2 regions of the Chryseobacterium sp. D764 genome follow, and region 2 is predicted to be linked to the other one. Evidence: riboswitches for the same ligand, from Rfam matches in the RefSeq annotation. Region 2 holds a riboswitch; the other holds the start of a gene.
The links. A riboswitch is a leader RNA that binds a small molecule or an ion and turns the genes downstream of it on or off. The one in region 2 is predicted to bind thiamine pyrophosphate.
Positions count from the first base shown of each region.

Region 1: linked by a shared signal. The riboswitch ahead of pnuC (nicotinamide riboside transporter PnuC) and the one ahead of thiS (sulfur carrier protein ThiS) in region 2 are both predicted to bind thiamine pyrophosphate.

Region 1 is NZ_CP079219.1:670,426-674,854, forward strand. It holds gene KYG33_RS02885 (TonB-dependent receptor) at 1-248, opposite strand, end outside; gene KYG33_RS02890 (alpha-ketoglutarate-dependent dioxygenase AlkB family protein) at 629-1,240, shown strand; gene KYG33_RS02895 (hypothetical protein) at 1,248-1,841, opposite strand; TPP riboswitch at 1,942-2,050, shown strand; gene pnuC (nicotinamide riboside transporter PnuC) at 2,076-2,672, shown strand; gene KYG33_RS02905 (hypothetical protein) at 2,659-3,690, shown strand; gene KYG33_RS02910 (RNA polymerase sigma factor) at 3,832-4,326, shown strand.
Region 2 is NZ_CP079219.1:2,960,464-2,964,892, reverse strand. It holds gene KYG33_RS13415 (Crp/Fnr family transcriptional regulator) at 1-414, shown strand, start outside; gene panB (3-methyl-2-oxobutanoate hydroxymethyltransferase) at 476-1,291, shown strand; gene KYG33_RS13405 (hypothetical protein) at 1,295-1,609, shown strand; gene KYG33_RS13400 (RluA family pseudouridine synthase) at 1,621-2,298, shown strand; TPP riboswitch at 2,415-2,511, shown strand; gene thiS (sulfur carrier protein ThiS) at 2,570-2,776, shown strand; gene thiC (phosphomethylpyrimidine synthase ThiC) at 2,801-4,429, shown strand, end outside.

The DNA.
Region 1 (4,429 bases), 2.3 Mb from region 2:
GTAGACTTCATAATCTCAGGAAATTCTCTGTTTCCTAACTTCTCCTGAATTTCCGCTGCCTTGATGGTGGAAACTGCAACAGGAGTTTTTCTTTCTTTGGCTGTTTGGGAAAGGTTTCTACCTACCAACATCACCTCATCAATAGATTTTGATTTCTCTAAAGAATCCTTCGTACTTTGCCCGTAATAAAGGGCGGCCGTAGGTAATACAAGCGCTATAATTAGTCGCTTTTTAAAAATAATGCTCATGAAATAAACTAGCGTTTTTGAATTTAAGGCTGCAAAGATGGATAATTATTTTTGAATTAAGTATTAAATCTTCACGAAGTGACTTCCTACTGTGTGCTTATAATGCATTATTATTCATTTTTTTGAGTGTATTAATTATTTCAGATATTTAATTTACAATTTGTTATAAAAGTGAATTATTATAAACTGGAAATGTATTTAAATGAATAAAATAATTATGCGATTCCTATAAACTTCATCATTGCCTGTCTTTTACTGAATGATTTCAATTATTTTTGATTTGATTTGTATCATTTTTAATATTTTTGTAGATATTATTTGTATCAGTTTTATTTCGTCAGATAACATAAGATTTTCTACTATTTTAAAAATGTGAAAAAATGACCCAACTCAGTTTATTCGACTCAGAAGATTTATATGAATTTCCAAAAGACCTTCTGGAATACAGAGAACATTTCCTGAATCAGGAAGAAGCTGATAACCTTAAAGATCATCTGCTTGAAACAGCTCCCTGGAAACAACGGACCCAGAAAATGTATGATAAAACGGTTTTGACACCACGCCTAACAGCTTGGTATGGTGATCAGAAAACGGCTTACCCATTGGGAGATGTTGAAGTGGAGAATAATCTCTGGACTCCTGAGCTGTTTTCTTTAAAACAAAGGATAGAAAAAGAGTTTAAATATAAATTCAATTCCGTATTGCTTAATCTCTACAGAAATCAGAATGATTCTGTTGCCTGGCATCGTGATAAGGAAAGCAGATATGGAAAACGCCCGGTAATTGCTTCTTTAAGTTTAGGACAAACCAGAAATTTTGATTTCCGGAAAAAAGATCATCATCAGAGTAAATACAGCCTGCCTCTTCCTCATGGCTCATTACTGATTATGAAAGGAGATCTGCAGGAAAACTGGGAACACCGGATCGCTAAATCTGTAACTTCTATGAAAGAACGTATAAATCTTACATTCCGGCTAGTTCATGAAGAATGAGGTTAATTTATTCCTGAGACAGGTTCTGCTTAAAATTAGTTAGTAAATCCTCCGCGCTTGGGAGATTTCCTAGATTACTTTTAATTCTTTCCAGAAGATCGCTGAATAAAGCTTCTCCGTTTAAGACTTTCAATGAATATTCGAAAGGATATAAAGAAATAACACCTCCGTTATTGTCATATTTTAAGGTCATGAATCGTAAAGGAAATTCCGGAGTTTTATCTCTGTACAGTTTAAATCCAAATTCATGGATCATATAGTATGAAAATGCTATCGTTAGCATCAGTCCAATCTGTTTGTCTTCCTGATCAAATGATTTACAATACTGATAAAATCCTGGTTCTGTAGTAACGGCCTTGTCTATATTGTTAGGGTGGTAGACAGGGTTCTCTATAGCCAGTGTTACTTTATTATCGATAAAAAAGCTGCTTAACATTCTGAATGAACCGTCAACCAGAACATCCTCTGACAAAAGCTCATCTTCAGTATATCTGTTCCTGAAATATTCATCTGTATATATTCCGTCTATTCCTGGACTTTCAGACTGCTGCTGACCAGTTGTATCTGGATTTTTTGAAAAAAATTTTTTGAAGAAGTTCATGGTTATCGTTTCTATAGTGTATCTGACAAATATAAAAAATATTCGTAATCCCAATAAAAAGCAGGATGCATTTTATTTTTCCGTAAAAAAGCTGCACCTTTGCCCAACAATGGGGTGCTACAGATAACGCTGGCTGAGATGATACCCAGGAATATATTTCCACACCTGATCCGGATAATGCCGGCGTAGGGATTGCTTACTTATCATCTCATCATTTGATTTCTAACAATTAATATGATGCAGGACATTTTAAAACAAATTACCTTACCGGAATGGTTTGGAGTCTTATTTTCAGTCATTCAGGTCTTACTGGCCCGTAAAAACAATGTCAATAATTATCTTTTCGGAATTGCAGGTATTCTGCTTACGCTGTATGTGATGCTTACTTCCAAGCTTTATGCTGAGTTTACCTTAAATCTTTATTATCTGGTCATGAGCATCTACGGATGGATGTATTGGAAATTCGGGAAACAAAAATCTGAAATGGAAATTTCTGTTACCTCAACTACCGAAAAATGGATTACCGGAGGAATTGTTTTGGGAACCTTTATCTTATTCTGGTCTTTTCTGACGCATTTTACCGATTCGGATGTCCCGGTTTGGGATTCTCTGGTAAGTGCTTTTGCCTGGGCAGGGATGTGGCTGATGGCAAGACGGAAAATTGAAAATTGGGTGATCCTCAATGTCAGCAATATCATTTCAATCCCTTTAATGATTCATAAAGAATTATATCTGTATGCTGTTTTAACGTCATTCTTATTTTTAGTGGCGATCTCAGGATATATCGAATGGCAAAAAATTATTAAAACCAAAGCGAATGCTGAGTACTAAAGACATCAGACAAGACCTTCAGGGTGCTTCTATAGTTTCTGATAAGGTGATCCAACATATACATGAAGAAGGATGGCTTAAGATCTGGGTACCGAAAAAATATGGTGGCTTGGGTTATCGTTTTGAAGAAGGACTTAAAGCATTATTTGGCTGGGCCGAAACCGATGGAAGCTTTGGCTGGATGCTGACATTGTGTGCCGGAGCCAATTACTTTTCCAGAAATATAAAACCTGAAATTGCTGAATTACTGTTTACCAATTCTAACATTTGTTTTGGAGGAAGCGGAATGGTTGGCGGAACTGCGGAAAAGCAAAATGATAATACCTATATCATCAATGGATTATGGAATTTCGCAACCGGAGCTCCCCATCTGACCCATTTTACGCTGAATGCCAGGATTACAGAAAACGGTAAACCAATAATTGATAACAATGGAAATGAAATCATCCGCTCATTCATAGTTCTTAAAGAGCAGGCTGAAATTATCCCCAACTGGAGATCTATGGGAATGAAAGCCAGCGGGACCTATTCCTTTACCCTTAAAAATCTTATAGTAAGCGAAGATTACAGTTTTGTTTACGATCATTTTTTCACGGATGATATTCTGGACAGCATTCCGTTTCGGGTTTTTGCAGATTTGACACTTTTGGTGAATTATCTGGGAATGGCTTCTCATTTTATTGAAGAAGCAGAACTTATTCGTTCTGAGATCAGTTTCAAAAGTTTTGCAGAGTCTGTTGAAAAGCATTTAAGAAAAGTATTAAGTATTGCCAGAGACATAGAAAATATACTCAGCGATCACAAAGAGATTTCTGATGATCAACAGAATGAGATTCATACTTATGGAACAGAATTAACCAAGCAATTATCCCATCAGATCCTTACTGTTTATATACAGCTGGGAATCAGGGCAACAGATACCAATTCTGCAGTTTATCAGGTATTCTGTGATTATTTTACGGCAGCAATGCATTCCAATTTCAGGCCTTCAGCGGATGATTTAAACTTTTCTTTCTGAAAAATAGGCGGAAAATATTTCTGTGAAAATCCGGAGAATAGTTATTGCTGAGAATTTAAACTTAATATAAATTTAATGTGATTACCATAGCTTTTAGATACTTTTGTACCATCAGTTTTGAGTTCAAAGACGTATTAAAGGATGGATCATTTTAAAGAAATATATTCCGGTTACAAGCACAGGGTGTATTTTTTTGTGGCCAAATACCTTTCGGAAGAAGAAGATATTGAAGAAATTGTTCAGGATATTTTTATGCATGTCTGGAAGTACTTATCCAAAACCAACTCACCTTCAGAAATTGAAGCACTTATTTTTAAATCTGCCAAACAGGAAATCTCCAATTTCTACCGTAAAAGAAAAATGATCTTCGTTCCTCTTGAAAACTCTCCGGAAAATCAGGATGAAGAAAGTGCTGAAATCGAAAAGCAGCTACAGCAGGAAGATCAACTTAAAAAAATAGAAAATCTTCTGGAGCAGGTTCCCGAAAAGAGCCGTGAATTTTTCATCCAAAATAAAATCCAGAATCTCAGTCTTTTTACCATCGCTCAGGAAAATGATATTTCCAAAACAGCTGTTGAGAAGCATGTTAATAAGGTACTGAAGTTTCTGAGAGCCAACTTGAGTTTTTTCTTTTAACTTTCGTTTATATTGATAACAAACTTCACTTCAAATCTCTTTCTAAACGGGTGTAAAATTGTCATTGATTACGTCGAATCTTCGATTTCTGACGAAGGAAGAA
Region 2 (4,429 bases):
TTCCAGGCCAAAGCAGAAGCAATGACAGATATTGAATGTGTTTTCTTACCAGCAGATATTTTCATGTATCTTCTGGAAGTAGATCCACAGCTGTCTTTCGTAATGCTTCAAAAAATCTCATACGAATTAGGAGAATCTTCAAATACCATTACCTTCCTTGCCCAGAAAACGGTAAGAGAAAGATTGGCTGAAATACTGCTGCTTTTGGAACAGAAGCTGGGAGTAGATCCTGAAGGGTTCATCAAGATCTCATTGACGAGAGAAGAAATTGCCAATATCATCGGTACTGCTACAGAAAGTGCCATCCGTCTGATCTCAGAATTCAAACAGGATAGTCTGATTGAAGTAGACGGAAGAAATATTAAGATCTTAAATCACGATAAACTCATGAAACTCGGTCACGTAGTTTTATAAATCATACAAAAACTTAAGTCGGCTGAAGGCCGACTTTTTAACTTTTAAAAATAGATAAATTATGTCTGTTCACTCTGAAATTAAAAAAGTTACGACTGAAACCTTGCGTAAAATGAAATTCGACAAGGAAAAAATAACAATGCTTACAGCCTATGATTTTACCACAGCAAAGATGGTAGATGCAGGTGGAGTAGATGCTATTTTAATTGGAGACTCTGCGGCGAATGTAATGGCTGGTTTTGAAACCACATTGCCTATTACGCTGGATCAAATGATCTATCATGCTCAAAGTGTGGTAAGAGGAACCGACAGAGCTTTGGTGGTAGCAGATTTACCTTTCGGAACTTATCAGAGTAATCCTGAAAAAGCATTGGAATCTGCGGTAAGAATGATGAAGGAAGGTGGAGCGCATGCCGTGAAAATTGAAGGCGGAAAGGAAATTTCCAAATCAATCAAAAAAATTATCAACGCCGGAATTCCGGTAATGGGACATTTGGGATTAACACCACAGTCTATTTATAAATTCGGAACGTATAAAGTAAGAGCTAAAGAAGAGGCAGAAGCTGAAAAACTGATTGCTGATGCGCAGCTTTTAGAAGAATTAGGTTGTTTTTCTGTTGTATTGGAGAAAATTCCTGCTGAATTAGCAAAGAAAGTTACTGAAAGCATTTCTATTCCTACTATCGGAATCGGTGCCGGAGCAGATTGTGACGGACAGGTTTTGGTATATCATGATATGGTAGGAATGAACAAAGGTTTCAGTCCGAAATTCTTAAGAAGGTATCTTGATCTTTACACAGAAATTACAGGAGCTGTTTCTCAGTATGTAAAAGATGTGAAGAATGTAGAATTTCCAAACGAAAACGAAAGCTATTAATCCATGCAGAATCAACAATCTATTCAGGGGATATTATCTATTGCAGCACTGGTTTGCCTTGCTGTAGGATGGTTTAATTTATTTTCTCCGGAAATCAACCATTTACTTTCAAGAAAGGTTTTTTATGTTTTGATAGGTGCGAGTTTCTTTATTCAGGCTCCGCTGCTTACCAATAGGAACTTTGTCTATGCAATGTATGCTGCTGCTGCCATCTGTGTATTAGGAGCATTCATACCGGAAGGTTCAAAGCTTTCAGCCGTTAAAACAGTAGGTCTTCTGGCGGGAATTATCCTGTCTTTATCCAATAGAAGAAGATAGAGAGAAGAAGCATGAAGGAGCAGATTATATATGAAGACAACCATCTTCTGGTGATTAATAAAAAGGTGGGTCAGCTTGTACAGGGTGATAAAACCGGAGATGAATCACTATTAGAATCTATCAAGAATTTTATAAAAATAAGAGATGCTAAGCCGGGAAATGTTTTTCTCGGCTTGGTTCATCGTATAGACCGCCCAACTTCAGGGCTGGTGATCTATGCAAAAACTTCCAAAGCGCTTTCACGCCTTACACAGATGGTAAAAAATCGTGAGGTGAAAAAAACATATTGGGCGGTTGTAGGAAAAGAAATGATCCCGCAAAGTCAAAGGCTGGTACATTATTTAAAGAAAAACGAAAAAAATAATAAAGCCATTGTTTTTCCGAAAGCTACCGAAGGGGCAAAAGAAGCGATTCTGACTTATAATGTTATCAAAACATTAGACAATTATTTGTTGTTGGAAATAGACCTTGAAACCGGAAGACATCACCAGATCAGGGCTCAGTTGTCTAAAACAGGGATTCCGATTAAAGGAGACCTGAAATATGGAGCACCACGTTCTAACCCGGATGGAGGAATTAATCTTCACGCAAGAAAGCTGGAGTTTATTCATCCTGTTACAAAGGAAAATATTGAAATCATAGCTCCCGTTCCGCAGAATGATGCGATCTGGAGAGCTTGTGAAGAATAGCAAGGGATCTAAAGCAATCAAAGAAAAAATATAAAAGTCCGTCTCAATTTTGAGGTGGACTTTTTCTTTGAGTTCATTTAAGATTTTGCCCATTCTAAAAAAATGTCTAACTTCGTCCCAAACTTTAGGGGTGTCTGTTACCAACAGACTGAGACTTTACCCTTTGAACCTGATCTGGATCATACCAGCGTAGGGAAAAGTAGATGACTTTTGCTGTACATTCTATTGTACAATAATGGCCATTCCTAAAGTATATTTAAAATTATTAGGAATGGAACTTATAATCAACCACACCCGAAAAACATTTGATGTACTTCCTGCAAACCTGGAAGCATTACTGGCTATTGAGCTGCCCGGAAAGAAAAAAGGCATCGCTGTAGCCCTCAACAATCGTATTATTCCCCTGTCGGCCTGGGCGGAAACCATCCTTAATAACAACGATTCAGTTTTAATCATTACTGCCACTCAGGGCGGTTAATTCTCATATTTAATACCAATATTTATGGCTCACTCCATTACATGTTCGCCATTTCCGAACTCAAAGAAAATCTATATTGAAGGAACAGTACACCCTATCAATGTAGCAATGCGTGAAATACAGCTTAGCCCAACCAAATTGACCAATGGCGGCTTTGAACATAATGCTCCGGTAACGATCTACGATACTTCAGGGCCTTATACCGATGAAAATGCGGTTATTGACATTCAGAAAGGACTTCCAAGAATCAGAGAACAATGGATTCTGGACAGAAATGATGTGAATATTCTGGACGGAATTACGTCTGAATACGGAAAAGTCCGTCTGGCAGATCCGCGTCTTGATGAACTAAGGTTTTCCTATGATCATAAACCTAAGGTAGCACAAGAGGGAAAAGAATTGACCCAGCTTTACTATGCAAAACAAGGAATCATCACTCCGGAAATGGAATATGTGGCGATCAGAGAAAATCAAAGGATAGAACAGCTTGATTCCGTATCAAAAGAAATGGCTTTTCAACATCCCGGACACAGCTTTGGAGCAAATACTCCGAAAAGTAAGATCACTCCGGAGTTTGTAAGAGACGAAATTGCTGCCGGAAGAGCTATTATTCCAAATAATATTAACCATCCGGAAAGTGAACCGATGATTATCGGAAGAAACTTTCTGGTGAAGATTAATGCCAATATCGGAAACAGTGCCGTTTCATCCAGTATCGAAGAAGAAGTGGAAAAAGCGGTATGGGCCTGCCGATGGGGAGCAGATACCATTATGGATCTTTCAACCGGGAAAAATATTCACGAAACAAGAGAATGGATCATCAGAAACAGTCCGGTTCCCATTGGTACAGTTCCTATCTATCAGGCACTGGAAAAAGTAAAAGGCGTTCCGGAAGATCTGACATGGGAAATTTTCAGAGACACTCTGATTGAACAGGCAGAACAGGGAGTTTCCTACTTCACGATTCATGCAGGTGTTTTGTTGAGATATATTCATTTAACAGCAAAAAGAGTAACCGGAATTGTTTCCAGAGGTGGTTCTATTATGGCGAAATGGTGTTTATTCCATCATAAAGAAAGCTTCTTATACACTCATTTTGAGGAGATCTGTGAGATCATGAAGAAGTACGACGTTGCTTTCTCTCTTGGAGATGGTCTTCGCCCGGGATCTATTGCAGATGCCAATGATGCAGCTCAGTTTGCCGAACTGGAAACTTTAGGTGAACTGACAAAAATTGCATGGAAACACAACGTACAGGTAATGATTGAAGGACCTGGCCATGTTCCGATGCACATGATCAAAGAAAATATGGAAAAGCAGCTGGAAGAATGCCATGAAGCTCCGTTCTATACCTTAGGCCCTTTGACTACTGATATTGCGCCGGGTTATGATCATATTACTTCCGGAATCGGGGCAGCGATGATAGGATGGTTTGGATGTGCGATGCTTTGTTATGTAACGCCGAAGGAACATTTAGGACTTCCAAATAAAGAAGATGTAAAAGTTGGGGTGATTACGTATAAACTGGCAGCTCATGCAGCAGACCTTGCAAAAGGTCATCCGGGAGCTCAGTACAGGGACAATGCATTAAGTAAAGCCAGATTTGAATTCAGATGGGAAGATCAGTTCAACCTTTCATTAGATCCAGAGACG